DNA from 3 places in the Serratia surfactantfaciens genome. Region 1 is predicted to be linked to each of the others. Evidence: predicted binding sites of a transcription regulator. Region 1 holds the regulator's gene; each other region holds the start of a gene.
What was found. The regulator PurR, encoded in region 1, represses purine synthesis genes. The targets are predictions, from matches to a motif close to CANGCAAACGTTTGCNTG.
Positions count from the first base shown of each region.

Region 2: purL (phosphoribosylformylglycinamidine synthase) is a predicted target of PurR. The motif match lies at 3,964-3,981, and genes of this name have one in related genera.
Region 3: carA (glutamine-hydrolyzing carbamoyl-phosphate synthase small subunit) is a predicted target of PurR. The motif match lies at 3,295-3,312, and genes of this name have one in related genera.

Region 1 is NZ_CP016948.1:1,634,450-1,641,889, reverse strand. It holds gene ATE40_RS07865 (Grx4 family monothiol glutaredoxin) at 1-108, opposite strand, end outside; gene ATE40_RS07860 (C40 family peptidase) at 525-1,343, shown strand; gene sodB (superoxide dismutase [Fe]) at 1,543-2,121, shown strand; gene cydH (cytochrome bd-I oxidase subunit CydH) at 2,184-2,273, opposite strand; gene purR (HTH-type transcriptional repressor PurR) at 2,598-3,623, shown strand; gene punR (DNA-binding transcriptional activator PunR) at 3,620-4,564, opposite strand; gene punC (purine nucleoside transporter PunC) at 4,688-5,899, shown strand; gene cfa (cyclopropane fatty acyl phospholipid synthase) at 6,242-7,393, shown strand.
Region 2 is NZ_CP016948.1:3,274,400-3,281,839, reverse strand. It holds gene yfhb (phosphatidylglycerophosphatase C) at 1-612, shown strand, start outside; gene ATE40_RS15420 (DUF2157 domain-containing protein) at 661-1,713, opposite strand; gene tadA (tRNA adenosine(34) deaminase TadA) at 1,831-2,337, shown strand; gene mltF (membrane-bound lytic murein transglycosylase MltF) at 2,338-3,798, opposite strand; gene purL (phosphoribosylformylglycinamidine synthase) at 4,076-7,440, shown strand, end outside.
Region 3 is NZ_CP016948.1:25,736-33,175, reverse strand. It holds gene carB (carbamoyl-phosphate synthase large subunit) at 1-1,906, opposite strand, end outside; gene carA (glutamine-hydrolyzing carbamoyl-phosphate synthase small subunit) at 1,923-3,071, opposite strand; gene dapB (4-hydroxy-tetrahydrodipicolinate reductase) at 3,543-4,364, opposite strand; gene ATE40_RS00115 (glycosyltransferase) at 4,627-5,886, opposite strand; gene ATE40_RS00110 (TauD/TfdA dioxygenase family protein) at 5,911-6,774, opposite strand; gene pvcA (L-tyrosine isonitrile synthase) at 6,869-7,440, opposite strand, start outside.

The sequences.
Region 1 (7,440 bases):
AGCCTGTGCGGAGAAGCCGCAGCTCGGCAGCTTTGGCGAGCCTTTCATGTACAGCAGAATCGGGTTTTCAGCGATCTGGTGCTGAATTTTTTCAATTGTCGTCGTCATTTATTGCTTCCTCAAGCCACATTTCATGGCTACAACATGCATCACGCGCTCTATTGTAGCGGCTGGAACAGTCGCAAGAAAACGCCATCTTTTGCAAGGATATTCACCCGCCGCCGATCGCGTTTCACCGGCCACGTCATTCCGGTCAAAACATACGTTGAGAATAACATTTTTAATCCGACCATTTCACTAATATATTGCGCCGCGACGACGGCGCGGATTAATTATCCCATCCGCCATGGGTTGACGTTTTTTCATACACCAACAGGCTGATTTTAAACCAAAAAAAATGTCATTAACGTTTTCTCACAATATGGATTATTATTTCTGAGTTCTTCGCTGTTTTATATGGCGAAATTCGGGAATACTGTAACTCTTTCGATATCCGTTTCGGGGCCAAGGTTGGTGACGTCGACATGCGTTTAATTCTTACGCTCTTTGCGCTGCTGTTTACGCAGCTCTTCTTCAATTTGGCGCACGCTGCGCCACAGGCGCGTATTGCCGCCGAGCAGCGTAAAAGCCATGCCAATGAAGCGCGGCCCGATGACCGCAGAAAAAAGAAAGCGGATAAAGCCGCCAAGAAAGCCAAAGTGACGGCTCCCGAGAAAAAAACCAAGACCGCCAAGGCCAAAAGCGAGAAAAGCGCGAAAAAGATCGTCAGCGCCAAACCCAAGGCCAAAGCGCAGAAAACCGCCAAGATTAAAGTCACCCCGCCGAAAAAGGGCTACAAAAAAGGCTATGGCCGCCACCGCGAAGCCGGCATGGCCACCGCCAAGCTGGCGCGTGAAGAAAAGCCGTTGAAACTCAGCCCGGCGCACAAGAAACGCTACCAGCACGCCAAACAGACCGCGATGGCCAAGCTGATGGGCCAGATGGGCAAACCTTACCGCTGGGGCGGCAGCTCGCCGCGCACCGGCTTCGACTGCAGCGGCCTCATCTATTACGCCTATAAAGACGTGGTGAAAATCAAGATGCCGCGCACCGCCAACGAGATGTATCACCTGCGTGACGCGGCGCCGATCAAGAAAAGCGAGCTGGAAAGCGGCGATCTGGTGTTCTTCCGCATCAACAACCGCGGCGTGGCGGACCACGTCGGCGTCTACCTCGGCAACGGCAAATTCATCCAGTCGCCACGCACCGGCGAAGAGATCCGCATCAGCCAGCTCGACAACGACTATTGGCAGAACCACTACATCGGCGCACGCCGCGTAGTGACGCCGAAAACCATTCGTTAATTTCCCGCTCTGCGCGGTTGCGGCCCCGGTCGCAACCGCCTGCTCAAGCTATCGCCCATCGCACTTCCCCACGCGCATTTCTCGCTTTTCCTCCTGTTTTTTATGGTGAAAATTGTTAAGATTGAATGACCACAATAAAAAACGGCCCATCCGGTTCCCGCCCCGGCGGGAAGCACATGGCGCTGTAAAGGAGGAAGCAATGTCGTTTGAATTACCTGTATTACCGTATGAGAAAAACGCGCTCGAGCCGCACATCTCCGCCGAAACCCTGGAATACCACTACGGCAAACACCACAACACCTACGTGGTTAACCTGAACAACCTGGTGAAAGGCAGCGAGTTCGAGGGCAAATCGCTCGAAGAGATCATCAAGACCTCTAACGGCGGCGTGTTCAACAACGCCGCGCAGGTGTGGAACCACACCTTCTACTGGCACTGCCTGTCGCCACAGGGCGGCGGTGAACCGCAGGGCGAACTGGCGGCGGCGATCGTCAAGTCCTTCGGCTCTTTCGCTGCGTTCAAAGAGCAGTTCACCGATGCCGCCGTGAAAAACTTCGGCGCCGGCTGGACCTGGCTGGTGAAAAAACCGGACGGCGCGCTGGCGATCGTCAACACCTCTAACGCGGCAACCCCGCTGACCGGTGAAGACAAACCGCTGCTGACCGTTGACGTGTGGGAACACGCGTATTACATCGATTACCGCAATGCGCGTCCAAAATACCTGGAAAACTTCTGGGCGTTGGTCAACTGGACCTTCGCAGCGGAAAACCTGGCGTAAGCACAGGTTTCTGATGTGACGAGGCGCAGCCAGGCTGCGCCTTTTTTAGCGCCGGGGGGAAATCAGTTCAACGCGGCAACGAAGCTGAAAGCGATAATGACCGCCAGCGCGCAAACGGTGGTGAACAGCGACATCTTCAATTCGGTATCCATGACAACTCCTTTAAAATGGGCTTTCCTAAGGATAAAAGGCGTACAATTAGTACGTCAAATCATTTTCCCACAGTTCGCCGATAAAATCTTGTTATCATTTCCCGGTTTATAATATCGATTACCTCTTCCACTTTTGCTCAATATGCGACAAAATTCGCAGTTCACAACTGCGTACCGGCATCCATGCCCCTCCTGATTAAGCGCTGAAGACTTCAACACACTAAAAACTCAGTTTTCGCTTCTCTGGAGAAGGATCTACGTAGGCAAACGATTAACATCACACTTACATGCTGTAAACATGTGAGTTCAGGAGTCATTCCTTACATGGCAACGATTAAAGATGTGGCCAAACGCGCGGGCGTTTCCACCACCACCGTTTCGCACGTCATCAATAAGACTCGTTTCGTCGCCGAAGAGACCAAAGCGGCCGTGTGGGCCGCCATCAAAGAACTGCACTACTCGCCGAGCGCCGTGGCGCGCAGCCTGAAAGTCAATCACACCAAGTCGATCGGCCTGCTGGCCACCTCGAGTGAAGCCCCCTACTTCGCCGAAGTGATCGAAGCGGTGGAAAACAGTTGCTACAGCAAAGGCTACACCCTGATCCTGTGCAACTCGCACAACAACCTGGACAAACAGCGCGCCTACCTGGCGATGCTGGCGCAAAAGCGCGTCGACGGCCTGCTGGTGATGTGTTCCGAATACCCGGATCAGCTGCTGGGCATGCTGGAAGACTACCGTAACATCCCGATGGTGGTGATGGACTGGGGTGCGGCGCGCGGCGACTTCACCGACACCATCATCGATAACGCCTTCGAAGGCGGCTATCTCGCCGGCCGTTATCTGATCGAACGCGGCCACCGCGATATCGGCGCCATCCCGGGCCAGCTGTCGCGCAACACCGGCGGCGGCCGCCATCAGGGCTTTATGAAAGCGCTGCAGGAAGCGCAGATCGACATTCGCGAAGAGTGGATCGTACAGGGCGACTTCGAGCCGGAATCCGGTTACAAGGCGATGCACCAGATCCTGTCGCAAAAACAGCGGCCGACCGCAGTATTCTGCGGCGGTGACATCATGGCGATGGGCGCCATCTGCGCCGCCGACGAGCTGGGGCTGCGGGTGCCGCAGGATATTTCCGTAATCGGCTACGACAACGTGCGCAACGCCCGCTACTTCACCCCGGCGCTGACCACCATTCATCAGCCGAAAGAACGCCTGGGCGAAATGGCCTTCACCATGCTGCTGGATCGCATCATCAGCAAGCGCGAAGAGTCGCAGGTGATCGAAGTGCATCCGAAGCTGATCGAACGCCGCTCGGTCGCCGATGGCCCGTTCATCGACTACCGCCGCTAATCCCCTGAGCCGGAAGCCTGCACGGCTTCCGGCGCCGCCTCGCTCAGCCACTCCTGATTCAGCGTCTCCCCATCGCCCAGATACGCCAGTAGCCAACTCATCGCCGGTGACGGTTTATCCTGCTGCCAGGTCAGGCAGCAAGGGCTGGCGGGAAACGGCTGCTGCAGCTGCAACGCCTTCAGCTCACCGCGCTGCACCAGCGGCAGCGCCCGATGTGCCGGCATCATGCCGACGCACAGCCCGGCGCACAAACAGTCGAGCGCCGACGTCCAGTCCGGCACCACCAGCCGCCGCTGGTTATCCAGCGTCCAGGTGACGCGCTTGGGCAAATTGCGCGAGGTGTCCTCCAGACAAAGCGAAGGGTACGGCCGCAACTGATCGTCATGCAGCGGCCCCGCCAGCTGCGCCAGCGGGTGTTGCGGGCTGACTACGCACAGCCAGTTCATATAGCCCATGTCGCGGAAGGCAAAACCGCCGCCGACCGGCACCGCACGCGTGGCGCCGATCGCCATGTCCGCCCTGCCGTCCGCCAGCGCATCCCAGACGCCGTTGAACACCTCGGGTTGCAGCATCAACTCGACGTCGGGGAAATGGCGGTAGAAATCCAGCACCAGCTGGCGGCTGCGCTGCGGTTTGACGATGATATCCACCGCGATATTCAGCTGACCGCGCCAACCGTTGGCCACCTGCTGACAGTGCCGGCGGGTGTCGAGCATTTTTTTGATAACAGCTCGCGCATCCTTGATAAACAACGCACCGGCCGGCGTCAGCTCCACATCGCGGTGACGCCGCTCAAACAGCGGCACCGCCAGCCATTGCTCCAGCTGCCGCACGGTATAACTCACCGCCGACGGCACCCGGTGCAGCTCCTGCGCCGCCGCGCTGAAACTGCCGGTGCGCGCTACCGCGTCGACGACTTCAAGTGAATATTCAGACCACATCGCTTTGCCTTCAATTTTTTTAACAGCACTTTGCAAATATTACCGTTTCACAAGCAGAGATCCAGCCGGATACACTGGCCGGCGCTAAAAACCTGCGATACTAAAATATTAACGAGAAATACCATGCGAAATTCTTTTGGCTTTATGTTCTACCTCGCCGGCCTGAGCATGTTGGGTTATCTGGCGACCGATATGTATCTGCCTGCCTTCGGCGCCATGCGCGAAGAACTGCAAATCTCCGCCGGCGCCGTGAGCGCCAGCCTGAGCATCTTCCTGGCCGGCTTCGCCTTCGCGCAGCTGCTGTGGGGGCCGCTCTCCGATCGCCTGGGGCGTAAACCGGTATTATTGATTGGCCTGACGCTGTTCGCCCTCGGCTGCCTCGGCATGCTGTGGGTGGAAAACGCCCTGCAGCTGTGGATCCTGCGCTTTATTCAGGCGGTCGGCGTCTGTTCCGCCACCGCCATCTGGCAAGCGCTGGTGGTCGACCGTTATCGTGAAGGTCAGGCCAATCGCGTGTTCGCCACCATAATGCCGCTGGTGGCGCTGTCACCGGCGTTGGCCCCGCTGCTTGGCGCCTGGCTGCTGAACCACGCCAGCTGGCGGGCGATCTTCGCCGCGCTGTTGGTGATCACCGCGCTGCTGCTGCTGCCGACGTTGATGCTCAAAGAGCGCGCCAAAACGCAACCCGCCGCCGACGCGCCGAAAAACGGCGTCAGCTTCTGGCAACTGTTGAAATCTCCGGTGTTCAGCGGCAACGTCGCGATGTACGCCGCCTGCTCGGCCGGTTTCTTCGCCTGGCTGACCGGTTCGCCGTTCATCCTCGGCGATATGGGCTATAGCCCGAGCGACATCGGTCTGAGCTATGTGCCGCAAACGCTGGCCTTCCTGCTGGGCGGCTACGGCTGCCGCGCCGCGCTCAAGCGCATCAATGGCAAAACTCTGCTGCCGTGGCTGCTGGTAGCTTATGGTGTCAGCATGGTGGCGCTGTATCTGGTGGCGACGCTGACCTCTCCGACGCTCACCACGCTGCTGATTCCATTCTGCGTGATGGCGCTGGTCAATGGCGCTGGCTACCCGATCATGGTGGCGAATGCGTTGATGCCGTTCCCGGAAAGCAGCGGCAAAGCCGCCGCGCTGCAAAATACGCTGCAGCTGGGGCTGTGTTTTGTGGCGAGCATGCTGGTATCGGCGTTTATTGCCCAGCCGCTGTTGGCGACGGTGACGGTAATGGTGTCTACGGTGATTCTGGCCGCGCTGGGGTATTTCCTGCAGCGGGGGAAAACGGCCGATGCGCAGCAAAAGGCGCAGCGGGAACATGCTAACTCAGCGTCATAATTGCCAAACTTAATAATCACTTAAAGAATATGCGTGCCGAGTGCGATTTACAGTTGAGTCGACGCCTCGGCACGCCTATACTCAAAAACAACCTTTTAAAGTAACACCTTATAATCTTTATATCTCAATTAGCGCTTGTGTACGCGTCTTGCGTCACACTCTTTTTAAGGATGCGTTCATCTCGCGCCATTTGTGCCGGGTAGCTTCTTAAAATTTCCTCTGTTCATAGTCGGATATCAGACGCCGCGGGCCTATTTTCCGCCGGTAAACGTATGCACCCGCAGAAATTGTCTAAGCTGTTTCCTAACGGGTCATCAGTCAGAAGAAGGTGATGGAGAAGCTATGAGTTCATCGTGTATAGAAGATCTGAGTATCCAGGACAATCAGTGGTACCGTATCGCGCATGAAATGCTCGGCCTGGCCGGCATTGAAATCAACGGTTCGCGCCCCTTCGATATTCAGGTTAAAAACCCCGAATTCTTTAAACGCGTGTTGCAGCAAGGCTCGTTGGGCCTGGGCGAAAGCTATATGGACGGCTGGTGGGAGTGTGAGCGGCTGGATATGTTCTTCCAGCGCGTGGTCAGCGCCGGGCTGGAGAAAAAACTCCCCCACCACCTGAAAGATACCCTGCGTATCGCCGCCGCGCGCCTGACCAATCTGCAATCGAAAAAGCGCGCCTGGATCGTCGGCAAAGAGCATTACGATCTCGGCAACGATCTGTTTACCCTGATGCTCGATCCTTACATGCAATATTCCTGCGGCTACTGGAAAGACGCCACCACGCTGGAAGAGGCGCAGGAAGCGAAACTGCGGATGATCTGCGAGAAACTGCAGCTGCAGCCGGGCATGCGCTTGCTGGACATCGGCTGCGGTTGGGGCGGCCTCTCCGCCTACGCGGCGAAAAACTACGGCGTGTCGGTGGTTGGCGTGACCATTTCCGCCGAACAGCAGAAGCTGGCTCAGGCGCGCTGCGCCGGACTCGATGTGCAGATCCTGCTGCAGGATTACCGCGACCTGCATCAGCAGTTCGATCGCATCGTCTCGGTCGGCATGTTCGAGCACGTCGGGCCGAAAAACTACCGCACCTATTTCAACGTGGTAGAGCGCAATCTGGTGCCGCACGGGCTGTTCCTGCTGCACACCATCGGCTCCAACAAGACCGACATGAACGTCGATCCGTGGATCAACAAATATATCTTCCCGAACGGCTGTCTGCCGTCGGTGAGCCATATCGCCGAGGCCAGCGAAGGCCACTTCGTGATGGAAGATTGGCACAACATCGGCGCCGATTACGACCGCACGCTGATGGCCTGGTTCGAGCGTTTCAAACAGGCGTGGCCACAGCTCGCCGAGCGCTATTCCGAGCGCTTCGAGCGGATGTTCAGTTATTACCTGAACGCCTGCGCCGGTGCGTTCCGGGCGCGCGATCTGCAGCTCTGGCAGGTGGTGTTCAGCCCGAAAGGCGTTGAAGGCGGGATTCGCGTCTCCCGCTGAACGCTTTCCCGATAAAAAAAGCCCCGGCAACAACATCGCCGGGGCTT
Region 2 (7,440 bases), 1.6 Mb from region 1:
GTGTTTTTCGATCTGGACGGCACCCTGCATCAGGAGGATATGTTCGGCAGTTTCTTGCGCTTCCTGCTACGCCGCCTACCGCTGAACCTGCTGCTGGTGGTGCCGCTGCTGCTGCCGATCGGTCTGGCGCTGTTGCTGCTGGGGCGCGCTGCGCGCTGGCCGATGAGCCTGCTGCTGTGGGCGATCACTTTCGGGCGTTCCGAAGCGACGCTGAAGGCGCTGGAGCGGCAGTTTATCGAGGCCTTTCGCCAGAAGGTCACCGCGTTTCCGGTGGTGCAAATGCGGCTGCGGCAGTATCTGGAGGAGCACGATGCCGAAGTGTGGCTGATTACCGGCTCGCCGGAACGGCTGGTGGAGCAGGTGTATCGCGATTCGGCGTTTCTGCCGCGGGTGCGGTTGATCGGCAGCCGCATCACGCGCCGCTGCGGCGGTTGGGTCTTGACCCTGCGTTGCCTGGGGGAGCAGAAAGTGGTGCAGCTGGAGCAGCGGCTCGGTGCGCCGCTGAAGCTGTACAGTGGTTACAGCGACAGTAAGCAGGACAATCCGCTGCTGTTCTTTTGTGAGCACCGCTGGCGGGTAAGCAAACAGGGTGAGCTGCAGCAGCTGGAATAAACCAAGGGCGGAGGATTCCGCCCTTTGTTGTTGTTATCGGTACTGCGATCAGTCATCGCTCACGTCGTGTGGCTTGCGCCCCAGCTGCCAAATCTTCTCCGCATAATATCCCAACGCCCACAGGCTCAGCCCGAGCAGCGCGAAGAAAATCGTCTTCGGCATGCTGTCCCAGAAAAATTCGAACAGGCGGGTATACAGGTTAATGCCGAGGAAGGTCAGCCCGAAACCGCGCAGCATGGCGTCGTCATGTTTCAACCCCAGCCAGATGGCGGCGAGGGAGGCCAGCCCGAACAGCAGGCTCCAGTGGAACAGCTCGATCTGGCGTGCGCTGTACCAGCTGTCGAGATCGCCGTAGTTGCCGAAGATAGACAGCAGCCACAGGGCGATGAACAGGTACAGCAGCCCCATCGCCAGCGACACTCGCTGCAGACCGCGCTGCGCCAACAGCGGCCGCAGCAGCAGCGCGGTGGCGATCAGCACCGCGCCAAAGGCGATAAAGCGAATCGGGTAGCTCATGCCGAGCCAGTAGGCGCCCCAGCCGGACAGGTAGCCGGTCTCGGCGCCGAAGGCGTTGCCGAGCGACAGCAGGGCGAACCACCACACCAGTCCGGAGCGGCTGAACCAGCCGATCGCGCCGTACAGCAGCGCGGCGAACAGCAGTAGCACGGAAACCCGCCCGCTGCCGTTATCCAGCCAGACCCCCAGTTGCCATAAGGCGCAGGCGGTGAGCAACACCGCGACAAACAGCGCCGCCTCGTTGCCGTAGCGTTTCTCCGGATGCCGCCGGCGGCGACGCAGCGCCCAGACGTAGGCCAGCGCCGCCAGTACGCCGGCGATCGCCATGCGTACCGGCGCGTCGAAGCGGAACAGCTCGCTGAGCCATGCCAGCAGTTCGCTGTCGGCGAACAGGCTGGTGACGGCGATCAGCAGCGAGGCCAGCGCGGCCAGAAACGCATAGCGCGCCAGCCGGCGCCAGTCGAAAGGTTGCACATCCATATGCTGCAGCAGTTGCTGTTGTTGCTCGGGCGTTAAGGCGCCTTCGCCGACCCAGCCGTCCAGCGCCTTGCGCACCACGACGGCGTTCTTTTTACTGAGTTTCATGTTTCTTGTCCCTGAATCACCTGCTGATTCGGCCAGTATAGCCATTGTCGCGCGGTTACGACAAAGTGGGGCTAGTGTGTATAATGCCCGCCGCAAAAGCGCACGAGGAATTATGCGATGACTGAATATAACGATGAATACTGGATGCGTCAGGCATTGCGGTTGGCCCTGCGCGCGCAGGAAGAGGGCGAGGTGCCGGTGGGTGCGCTGCTGGTGCTGGACAATCAGGTCATCGGCGAGGGCTGGAACCGGCCGATAGGCCGCCACGATCCTACCGCACACGCCGAGATCATGGCGCTGCGCCAGGGCGGCGCGGTGCTGCAAAATTATCGCCTGCTGAACGCCACGCTGTACGTCACGCTGGAGCCCTGTGTGATGTGCGCCGGCGCGATGGTGCACAGCCGCATCCGTCGGCTGGTGTATGGCGCCGCCGACGAGAAAACCGGCGCTGCTGGTTCGCTGGTGGACATTCTGCGCCATCCGGGCATGAACCATCAGGTGGAGATCGTCTCGGGCGTGCTGGCGGACGAATGCGCCGCCACCCTGAGCAATTTCTTCCGCCTGCGCCGCGAACAGAAAAAAGCGCTCAGGCTGGCGCAACGGGCGGCGGATAAACCGGAATAATCAGTAGTTGAGCGCCAGTTCCGGCATCACCGTCGGATAGCCTTTCCCCAACGCCTCCTGCTCGGCGGCCGCCTGCGCCGCCTTTCTCTCTTTTTCCTGCAGATAGCCCACCAGGCTGACCTGGTAGCGGCGGATGTTTTCTACATAGTTGTAGGCTTCACGCCCGCGCGCATAGCCATAGGTCAGCTGCGGATAGTAGCGCTTTTGGCTGAGCATCGGCAGGCGCTGCTTGACGTCGACCCAGCTGTCCGGGTTGCCTTTTTGCGTCTTGGTCAGCTTGCGCGCGTCCAGCATATGGCCCCAACCCATGTTGTAGGCCGCCAGCGAGAACCAGATGCGTTCGTCTTCCGGCACGCTGTCCGGCACCTTGGCCATCAGCCGCTGCAGGTAAAGGGCGCCGCCCTGAATGCTCTCTTCCGGATCGAGGCGGTCATTGACCCCCAGGCCGTCGGCGGTGGCGCGGGTCAGCATCATCAGGCCGCGCACGCCGGTGGGAGAGGTGGCCTGCGGATTCCAGTGCGATTCCTGATAGGCGATGGCCGCCAGCAGCTTCCAGTCGATCTCGTTGGCGTGCTTCTCGAACAGCGGGCGGAAGTTGGGCAGCACCGAGTCGATGGCCGACAGGAAGGTTTTGGTGTCCACATAGTCGAAGCTGCCGACGTGGCCGAGGTATTTCTCTTCCAGCCGCGCCAGGGTGCCGTCGTCCACCATCTGACTGTAGAAATCCAGCATCGCCGCGTACAGGCTGTCGTCGCCGTCACGTTTGAGGTACCAGGTGACCGGTTCTTCGTCGGTGACGTCGAATGCCACCGCCAGCTGCGGATGGATGCGCTGCAGCAGCGCGATGGTCACCGAATCGCCGAGGGTGTAATCCAGCTTGCCGTCGGCAACCCGTTCCAGCAGCTCTTTGGAGGTGAGATCGCTGGAGGACTCCCAGGCGAGGTCCGGGTATTTATCCTGCTTGAGCTGCTTTAACGTGCTGACGTGCGCGGAACCGGAGGCGACCGCCAGCTTGCCTTTAATGTCGGCGAAGCTTTTCGGCCGCGCGGTGCCCAGCCGGTACACCAGCTGTTGGGAAACGGAATAGTAGGCCGGGCCGGTGCGCGCGCGGCTGAGGCGCTCCTGGTTGTAGATCAGGCCCGCCGCCAGCAGGTCGGCGTCATCGTCGTCCAGATCGTCGAACAGGTCATTGATGTTCTGATGGGGGATCACCACCAGCTTCACCCCGAGGTAGTTGGCGAAGCGCTTGGCCAGTTCGTAGTCGAGCCCACCCGGCCCTTGCTTGGTGTTGAAATAGGTCAGCGGTGAATTCAGCGTGCTGATACGCAACTCGCCGCGGGAAATGATCTCCTGGAGTTGCCCGCCCTGGCCGCTGCGCCAGGTGATGTTGGGCCACAGCGCGAGAGCCAGAAGCAGGGTGACAACGCCGATGAGGATGTAGTTTATTTTAAGACGTTTCAAATAGTTATCCAGTGGTGGCACAGGTACACCGGCGACGGCAACCACGACTTTTCTCATGGTTAAATCACCAGTGCGGGGGCATTTTGCGCAACAAAACGCCAGTGTGCAACTTTATTGACACGTTATGACAATTCGACGGTGCGGCACGCTTTTATCAATAATCCCTACGCAAACGGTTTCGTCGGCGCGGAGGATTCTCTATAATGACGCGCGTTTTCCCCTGTTGCGCCCAATGAAGCGTCTTATCCGTCGCTTCGAAGACGAGAGAACTTTGATTATGGAAATTCTGCGTGGTTCGCCCGCTTTATCGGCTTTTCGCATTACCAAACTGCTGTCCCGCTGTCAGGACGCCCGCCTGCCCGTCAGTGATATCTACGCCGAGTACGTCCACTTTGCCGATGTCAGCGCACCGTTAAGTGCCGAAGAACACGCCAAACTTCAGCGTCTGCTCAAGTACGGTCCTTCTCTCGCCGAACACGCCCCTGAAGGCCGGCTGCTGCTGGTTACGCCGCGTCCGGGCACCATTTCACCCTGGTCTTCCAAAGCCACCGACATCGCCCACAACTGCGGTCTGCAACAGGTGCTGCGGCTGGAGCGCGGTCTGGCGTTCTACGTCAAGGCGCCTGAACTGACGGAAGCCCAGTGGCGGCAGCTCGCTGCGTTGCTGCACGATCGCATGATGGAAACCGTCTTCAGCGAGCTGCAACAGGCCGAACAGCTGTTCGCGCACCATCAGCCGGCGCCGTATCAGTCGGTCGACGTGCTGGGCGCAGGGCGCGCCGCGCTGGAGCAGGCCAACGTCCGGCTCGGCCTGGCGCTGGCGCAGGATGAGATCGACTACCTGCTGAATGCCTTTACCGGTTTGGGGCGCAACCCGACGGATATCGAACTTTATATGTTCGCGCAGGCCAACTCCGAGCACTGCCGCCACAAGATTTTCAACGCCGACTGGATCATCGACGGCGAACAGCAGCCCAAGTCGCTGTTCAAAATGATCAAGAATACCTACGAGCAGACGCCGGACTACGTGCTGTCGGCGTATAAAGACAACGCCGCCGTGATGGAAGGCTCGCAGGTCGGCCGCTTCTTCGCCGCGCCGGAGAACGGCACGTACGATTATCATCAGGAAGAAGCGCACATCCTGATGAAAGTGGAAACCCACAACCACCCGACGGCGATCTCGCCGTGGCCGGGCGCCGCGACCGGATCCGGCGGCGAGATCCGCGACGAGGGCGCTACCGGCCGGGGCGCCAAGCCGAAGGCCGGTCTGGTGGGCTTCTCGGTGTCCAACCTGCGCATTCCCGGCTTTGAACAGCCGTGGGAGCAAGATTTCGGCAAGCCGGAACGCATCGTCACCGCGCTGGATATCATGACCGAAGGCCCGCTGGGCGGCGCGGCGTTCAACAACGAATTCGGCCGGCCGGCGCTGCTGGGCTACTTCCGTACCTATGAAGAGCGCGTCAACAGCCACAACGGCGTTGAGCTGCGCGGCTACCACAAACCGATCATGCTGGCGGGCGGCATCGGCAACATCCGCGCCGATCACGTGCAGAAAGGGGAAATCACCGTCGGCGCCAAGCTGGTGGTGCTGGGCGGCCCGGCGATGAATATCGGCCTGGGCGGCGGCGCGGCGTCCTCGATGGCGTCCGGCCAGTCCGACGCCGATCTGGATTTCGCTTCGGTGCAGCGCGACAACCCGGAAATGGAACGCCGCTGTCAGGAAGTGATCGACCGCTGCTGGCAGCTGGGCGACCAGAACCCGATCCTGTTCATTCATGACGTCGGCGCCGGCGGCCTGTCCAACGCCATGCCGGAGCTGGTGAGCGACGGCGGCCGCGGCGGCCGTTTCGAACTGCGCGATATTCTCAACGACGAGCCGGGCATGAGTCCGCTGGAAGTGTGGTGCAACGAATCGCAGGAGCGTTACGTGATGGCGATCGCCCCGGCGCAGATGGCGCAGTTCGACGAGATCTGCCGCCGCGAACGCGCGCCTTACGCGGTGATCGGCGAAGCGACCGAAGAGCAGCACCTGACGCTGAACGATAGCCACTTCGACAATCAACCGATCGACATGCCGCTGGACGTGCTGCTCGGCAAGACGCCGAAGATGACCCGCGACGTCACCCGCCTGCAGGCGCGTGGCCAGGCGGTACAGCGCGAAAACATCACCCTGGCCGATGCGGTGAAACGCGTGCTGCATCTGCCGGCCGTTGCGGAGAAGACCTTCCTGATCACCATCGGCGACCGCACCGTCACCGGCATGGTGGCGCGTGATCAGATGGTCGGCCCGTGGCAGATCCCGGTGGCCGACTGCGCGGTCACCACCGCCAGCCTGGACAGCTACTACGGCGAAGCGATGTCGATCGGCGAACGCGCGCCGGTGGCGCTGCTGGACTTCGCCGCCTCCGGTCGCCTGGCGGTCGGGGAAGCGCTGACCAACCTGGCTGCCACCGAGATCGGTAGCCTGAAGCGCGTGAAGCTGTCCGCCAACTGGATGGCCGCCGCCGGCCACCCGGGCGAAGACGCCGGTCTGTACGAAGCGGTGAAAGCGGTGGGCGAAGAGCTGTGCCCGGCGCTGGGCATCACCATTCCGGTGGGCAAAGACTCCATGTCGATGAAAACCCGTTGGCAGGAAGGCAACGAACAGCGTGAAATGACCTCGCCGCTGTCGCTGGTCATCACCGCTTTCGCCCGCGTGGAAGACGTGCGCGGCACCGTGACGCCACAGCTGCGCACCGATAAGGGCGACAACGCGCTGCTGCTGATTGACTTGGGCAACGGCCATAACGCGCTGGGCGCCACCGCGCTGGCGCAGGTTTATCGCCAACTGGGCGACAAACCGGCCGACGTGCGCGACGTCGCGCAGCTGGCGGGCTTCTTCAACGCCATGCAGCAGTTGGTGGCCGATCGCGCGCTGCTGGCTTATCACGACCGCGCCGACGGCGGCCTGCTGGTGACGCTGGCGGAGATGGCCTTCGCCGGCCACTGCGGCGTGGAAGTTAACCTGGACGGCCTCGGCGACGATGCGTTGGCGGTGCTGTTCAACGAAGAACTGGGCGCGGTGATTCAGGTGAGCGCCGAACGTCTTGACGACGTGAAGCAGGCGTTCGCTCAACACGGTTTGACCGACAACGTGCATCACATCGGCAGCGCGCAGGCCGGCGATCGTTTCGTCATTCAGCAACACGGCAAGGCGCTGTACAGCGAAAGCCGCAATACCCTGCGCACCTGGTGGGCGGAAACCACCTGGCAGATGCAGCGCCTGCGCGACAACCCGGCGTGCGCCGATCAGGAACATCAGGCCAAGCAGGATGAACAAGATCCCGGCCTGAGCGTGAAACTGACCTTCGCACCAGAGGAAGACATCGCGGCGCCGTATATCGCCAAGGGCGCTCGCCCGAAAGTGGCGGTGCTGCGCGAGCAGGGGGTGAACTCCCACGTTGAGATGGCGGCGGCGTTCCACCGTGCCGGCTTTGACGCGGTGGACGTGCACATGAGCGATCTGCTGGCGGGGCGCCGCGATCTGCAGGACTTCCACACGCTGGTGGCCTGCGGCGGCTTCTCTTACGGCGACGTACTGGGCGCCGGCGAAGGCTGGGCGAAGTCTATCCTGTTCAACGAGCGGGTGCGCGACGAGTTCGA
Region 3 (7,440 bases), 1.6 Mb from region 1:
TCGGCTTCTCGATGCGCACGATTTCCAGCACGTCTTCCAGCGTTACCGGCTCAAAGTACAGACGGTCGGAGGTGTCGTAGTCGGTGGAGACGGTTTCCGGGTTACAGTTGACCATGATGGTCTCGTAGCCGTCTTCGCGCAGCGCCAGCGAGGCGTGCACGCAGCAGTAGTCGAACTCGATGCCCTGGCCGATACGGTTCGGCCCGCCGCCCAGCACCATCACTTTCGGCCGGTCGTTGGTCGGATTGGACTCGCACTCTTCTTCATAAGTGGAGTACATGTAGGCGGTGTCGGTGGCGAATTCCGCCGCACAGGTGTCCACGCGCTTGTACACCGGGTGCAAACCGTGGCTGTGGCGCAGCTTGCGAATTTCGCTCTCGGCGACGCCGGCCAGCTTGGCCAGGCGCGCATCGGCGAAGCCTTTGCGCTTCAGGGTGCGCAGGAACTCTTTGTTCAGGCCGTTGATGCCCGCGTCGGCCACCTGCTCTTCCAGGCGCACCAGCTCTTCAATCTGCACCAGGAACCAGCGGTCGACGTTGGTCAGGTTGAAGACGCCGTCGACCGACAGACCGGCGCGGAAGGCGTCGGCGATGTACCAGATGCGGTCGGAACCGGCGTCTTTCAGCTCGCGGCGAATTTTGGTCAGCGCTTCCGGATCGTCCAGGCTCACTTTCGGGTCGAAACCGGTGGCGCCCACTTCCAGGCCGCGCAGCGCTTTCTGCAGCGACTCCTGTTGGGTGCGGCCGATGGCCATCACTTCACCGACCGACTTCATCTGGGTGGTCAGGCGATCGTTGGCGCCGGCGAACTTCTCGAAGTTGAAGCGCGGGATCTTGGTGACGACGTAGTCGATGGACGGCTCGAACGACGCCGGGGTGCGGCCGCCGGTGATGTCGTTCATCAGCTCATCGAGGGTGTAACCCACCGCCAGCTTGGCGGCGATCTTGGCGATTGGGAAGCCGGTGGCTTTCGACGCCAGCGCCGAAGAGCGCGATACGCGCGGGTTCATTTCGATGACGATCAGGCGGCCGGTTTTCGGGTTGACCGAGAACTGCACGTTGGAGCCGCCGGTTTCGACGCCGATCTCACGCAGCACCGCCATCGAGGCGTTGCGCATGATTTGGTATTCCTTGTCGGTCAGGGTCTGGGCCGGCGCGACGGTGATCGAGTCGCCGGTGTGGATGCCCATGGCGTCGAAGTTTTCGATGGAGCAAACAATGATGCAGTTGTCGTTCTTATCACGCACCACTTCCATCTCGTACTCTTTCCAACCGATCAGCGATTCGTCGATCAGCAGCTCGTTGGTCGGCGACAGATCCAGACCGCGTTCGCAGATTTCTTCGAACTCTTCACGGTTGTAAGCGATGCCGCCGCCGGTACCGCCCATGGTAAAGGAAGGACGGATGATGCACGGGAAGCCGACGTCAGCGGCAACCGCCAGCGCTTCTTCCATGGTGTGCGCGATGCCGGAGCGCGCGGTATCCAGACCGATCTTCTTCATCGCCACGTCGAAACGGCGACGGTCTTCGGCCTTGTCGATCGCATCGGCGGTGGCGCCGATCATGGTGACGCCGAACTCGGCCAGTACGCCCTGACGCTCCAGCTCCAGCGCGCAGTTCAGCGCCGTCTGGCCGCCCATGGTCGGCAGCACCGCATCCGGGCGCTCTTTTTCGATGATCTTGCGTACCACTTCCCAGTGGATCGGCTCAATGTAGGTAGCGTCGGCCATTTCCGGGTCGGTCATGATAGTCGCCGGGTTGGAGTTGACCAAAATGACGCGGTAGCCCTCTTCGCGCAGCGCTTTACACGCCTGGGCGCCAGAGTAGTCGAACTCACACGCCTGACCGATAACGATCGGGCCCGCGCCGAGGATCAGGATGCTTTTTATGTCTGTACGTTTTGGCATTTTTTACTGCTCCTGATTATTTGGCGTTAGAACGGTAAGTCTCAATCAGTTCGATAAAGTGATCGAACAGCGGCGCGGCGTCGTGCGGGCCAGGGCTGGCTTCCGGGTGCCCCTGGAAACTGAACGCCGCCTTGTCGGTGCGGTGAATGCCCTGCACCGTGTGGTCGAACAGCGATTTGTGCGTCACGCGCAGGTTCGCCGGCAGGTTATTCTCGTCTACCGCAAAGCCGTGGTTCTGCGCGGTGATCATCACGGTATTGTTGTCCAGATCCTTCACCGGGTGGTTGCCGCCGTGGTGGCCGAGCTTCATCTTCATGGTTTTCGCCCCGCTGGCCAGCGCCAGCAGCTGGTGGCCCAGACAGATGCCGAACACCGGAATGTCGGTTTCCAGGAACTGTTTGATGGCGGCGATGGCGTAGTCGCACGGCTCCGGGTCACCCGGGCCGTTGGACAGGAAGATGCCGTCCGGATTCATTTTCAGCACCTCGTCGGCCGGGGTCTGCGCCGGCACCACGGTCAGGCGGCAGCCGCGATCCACCAGCATGCGCAGGATGTTGCGCTTGGCGCCGTAGTCGTAAGCCACCACGTGGAAAGGCAGTTCCGCGGCGGTTTTGGCTTCAGGCAGGTCGCCTTCAAGCGTCCAGCTGCCTTGCTGCCAGCTGTAGGCCTCTTGGGTCGTGACTTCTTTCGCCAGATCCATGCCCTTCAACCCCGGGAAACCTTGCGCCTTGGCCAGGGCCAGCGCGGCGTCCGGCGTATCGGCGGCGACGATGCAGCCGTTCTGGGCGCCCTTCTCGCGCAGCAGGCGGGTCAATTTACGGGTATCGATATCGGCGATCGCCACGATGTTGTGACGCTTGAGGTAGTCGGACAGGCTTTCTTCGTTGCGGTAGTTGCTGGCGATCAGCGGGAGGTCACGAATGACGAGGCCTTGGGCGTGTACTGCGGAGGATTCTTCGTCGGAAGCATTGGTGCCGACATTGCCGATATGAGGATAAGTAAGAGTAACGATCTGGCGGGAATAGGAAGGATCAGTGAGGATTTCTTGATAACCGGTCATCGACGTATTGAAGACCACTTCCCCCACTGCCGTTCCCTCTGCCCCGATGGCCCGACCGTGGAATTGGGTTCCGTCTTCCAGAACCAATAGCGCTGACTTAATCAAAACATCCTCCGAGGAATAATCAATCACAATATTTGCATATTAATTCAGATATCGCGATCTAAATCAATGCAAAAACCGTCCGCGAGGCCAATTTTTGGCAAATTGGGCGCATTTTAATGATGAGTGTTCGGCTTGTCTACCCAAACTGCCATTTTTTGTTTTATTTTTGCAGTTTTCGGTGCCCAAGCGGCTTGAGCGGCGATAAAAACACAGAAAACCGGGGCTGGAAAACGGTTGCGAGGCCGAATGACGGAAAACGGCGCCGGAACGGGCTAAAATAGACGTTAAAATAGCCTCAGGCGGAGAAAAACAAGGTAATTAGCAAGATAAACATCAACAAACACAACCTTTAAAACAAAAAATAAACCAAAGCCACATTTATCATGTTAAAAAAAAAGGACAATAAAATTATTGTCCGATTATCATAGCATTATGATCAATACACCCACATCACTATGGTATGCAAATCAATTATAACTGCTCGAGATTCAGCACATCTCGCATATCAAACAGGCCTTTATCTCGATTATACAGCCAGACTGCCGCACGCACCGCGCCGCTGGCAAAAGTCATGCGGCTGGAAGCTTTATGGGTGATCTCCACCCGCTCACCGATGTCGGCAAACATCGCGGTGTGCTCGCCGACGATGTCGCCAGCGCGAATGGTGGCAAAGCCGATGCTTTTCGGATCGCGCTCGCCGGTATGGCCTTCGCGCGCATAGACCGCGCAGCTTTTCAGGTCGCGCCCCAGCGCGCCGGCGATCGCTTCGCCCATCGCCAATGCCGTGCCCGATGGCGCATCCACTTTGTGGCGGTGGTGCGCCTCAACGATTTCGATGTCGGTATAGTCGCCCATCACTTGCGCGGCCTTCTCCAGCAGTTTCAACACCAGGTTGACGCCGACGCTGAAGTTGGCGGCAAACACGATGCCGATATGCTGCGCCGCATCGCGGATCGCCTGCTTGCCGGCGTCATCGAAGCCGGTGGTGCCAATCACCATCGCCTTGTGGTGCGCCACGCAAAAATCCAGGTAGCTCCGCGTGCTTTCCGGACGGGTGAAGTCGATCAGAATGTCGAACTCGCTCGCCACTTTCTCCAGGCTGTCGCTTACCTTGACACCCAGCGCGCCGATGCCCGCCAGCTCACCGGCGTCGACGCCGATCAGGCTGGAGCCCGGTCGCGACAGCGCCGCGCCCAACACTACGCCTTCCGCCTGCTGCACCGCCTGGATCAATTGACGGCCCATCCGGCCGCCGGCGCCCGCAATCGCAATGCGGATTTGTGAATCTTTCATGCTTGCTCTCTTCTTGATTTAACGCGTATCCCATTAATCCATCGATTCAGGGTAACTGCCCCGCTTGCGCGCCGCCAGAGGATTCATGACATCATTAGAAAATGATGATATTCCCCCGCTTCCATCAGCGGCGCTGTCATAAGATTAACATTCAACCGATTTGGCGGCCTGCGGCGATTGTACATAATCATGCAGTTTCCATTGAGAAAAAATGCAGAAAAAAGGCGCCGAAAACGGCGCCTGGGAAGGAGGTGCAGCGAGATCAGGCGGTAATAGCCGCCACTTCGTTGGCTATCGCCGTTAGCGCATCGTGGCGGGCATAATCTTCACGCACCAGCGCCGCGCGTTGGCGGTAGATCGGCTGCTGCAGAATACGCGACGCCGCCGCCAGGATCTGTTCTGCGCTCGGCGTGCTGGTGTGCAGGCTGATGCCGCAACCGGCAGCGACCACGCGCGCCGCCGCCTCCAGCTTATCCTCGCCGGTGCCGGCGACGATCAGCGGCACGCCGCTGTCCAGCGCATAGTTGATCGAGCCATAACCGCCGTTGGTGATCAGCAGCGACGCATGCGGCAGCCAGCGTTCGAAGGAGATAAACTCCCGCACTCTGGCGTTGTCCGGCAACGCGTCCATCAGCCCTGCCGTCGCCCGCCCGCCGGTGGTGGCCAACACCCGCACCGGCAGATGCGCCAGCGCCTGCAGCGTCGGCACGATCAGCTGATGCAGATCGACGTTGGCCAACGTGCCCTGAGACACGATCACCAGCGGCCGATCATCGTCCGCCTCCCACAGCGTCTCTTCCGCCGCCGGTTGACCGCCGCTACGCAGCGGACCGACGAAGCGCACGCCGCTCGGCAGATCGTCGCGCTCATATTCCAGCGCCGTGGTGGCCAACTGCAGGAAACGCTCGCAGCCGCCGATCAGCGCATCGGTAAACGGGCGAGTCAGCGCCCGCCCGCCCGCTTGCACCAGCGCCGCATCGAAGCTCCGCTGCACCTCATCAAGCAACACGCGCGTCTCTTCATCCACCAATTGCTCGCGGGTCAGCGCCTGCGGCAACAGCGCCGGCGGGATGCGCGGGCCGTAAAAAATGGCGTCACGCGAAGAATACGACAGCGGCGTAACGCCGATACCGAAGACCGGTGGCCGTTCGGCGGACTGCAACAGCGGCAATACGCCGTAGAAGCAGTTCTCCACCATCAACAAATCGGTCTTTTCGGCGGCAATGGCCGCACGCAGCTGCCGATCCAGCAGCGGGATCGGCGCGGCGAAGAAATCCTTCAGCGCCAGCGCCATCTGCGCATTGCCCGGCGGCAGCGCGGCGCGCTGCGGAAAGTGCTCTTCCAGGTGGCGATAATCGAAGTCCACCTGCGCGTCGAACGGTACGAAGTTCGCCCCAGCCGCTTCGGCGCGTTCGCGAAACAGCGCGCCGGTCATCACCCGCACCTGATGCCCTTGGGCGATCAGGTGACGAGCGATAGCTAACATCGGGTAGACGTGCCCCGGAGTGGCGACCGCCGCCATCAGTATCCTTGCCATAATGCTCCTTTACGCTTCTGCGTTGGCCGGCTTCAGCGCCAGATTGGCGCACACCGGGTTGCTCTGAATATGCACGCGCTGCAAATGACGCGCGGAACGGGCGGTAAAGCCCTCACGGCCGTGCAGCAGCGAGAAGTTGTCCGCCACGACCACGTCGCCCTGCTGCCACTGGTGGGCATAATAGTGACGCGGATCGTACAGGTGCTGCTGCAGGGTGTGGTGGAACTGTTCCTGCTGTTGCTCCGGCACACCGTGATATTCCAGCGCATGCTGGTTGAGGAATTTTTTGCCTTCCGTCGGCGGTTCATTGTAGCGCATGATCAATCCCCTGCCGTTCGGGTGCTGCACCACCAGCGGCGAACAGACTTCACCGCCGTAGTGCACCACCTGCTTAATGCGGTAAGTGATCGACACCGACAGCCACTGATCCAGCAGCGCTTCGTCCGCGTTGGCCAACAGTCGCGTGGTATCGACGAAGGTGGTGCATCCGCCTTCATCCTGCGATGGCGCCGCCACGCAGTGGAACAGCTGGAACTCGGGGATGGTCGGCTTATACATGCCATCCCAATGCAGCGGAACGTAGCTGCTGTCGAAGATATGATCCTTGGCGTCCGGATGTTCTTTCACGTCCAGCACCGCGCCGAACGGCCACATCATGATCTCGCCCCAGCGTTCGGCATAGCGAGTCAGGACATCCGCGTCGCTGAAACCGGAGTCGAATCCGCGCAGCACCAGCAAGTGGTGCTCCTGCGCCAGCGCCCGCAGTGCCGCCACCGGCAGTTCGCCGATCTTTTGCCCCGGGTGCTGCGGCGTCAGGATCGCGCCGAACGGGGTATTCAGTTGAATGTGGCAATCAAGCGGTTGGTTGTTCATCGGTGATTCTCCTTGCATCGAATGTGCTGCTCACACGGCAACGTGCCGTCAAAAACGCGCCCGCCAGGATTTCGGGCGCAAGGCCTGCAGAGGCTCAGGCCATCTGCGGCTGTTCGATCAGGTAATGGCTCGGCGTGCCGCGGATTTCCACCAGTTCGCCGTCCAGGCTCTGCGCGTCTTTGCGCTTCATCAGCACGAACTGGCCGTTCACGTTGGCCGCCACGCCGTGCCACGGCGTCAACCAGTCGTCTTTGGTCGGCATCATGTGGATACCCATCTTCAGGCTGTCGACCGGCTGCGGGTGAATCGACAGGCGGATCGCCGCCGGGAAGTGCTGCGCCAGCAGGTTGCCCCAGGCCCAGCTGCGCTGAATAACCCCGCAGGCGCGCTGTTTGGCGTCTTTCTGCAGTGCGGCGTTGGAACCGCTGTAACCCGGCAGTTGGCTATCTTCATACAGGAAGCGCGTGATGGCGCGATAAAGCAGTAAGCCCTGTTCGTCCTGCATCAGCTGTTGCTTGATCGCCTCCTCCGGTTCGGCATAGCCTTCCACCAACAGTTGGCGCAGCAGATCGTAATCATCGGTATGTTCGGCCAGGCCTTTGACATCCCCGAGGTTGAATACGCTGAGATGCGTCGCGCCCACTTCATGCAGCAGGTTTTCAATTT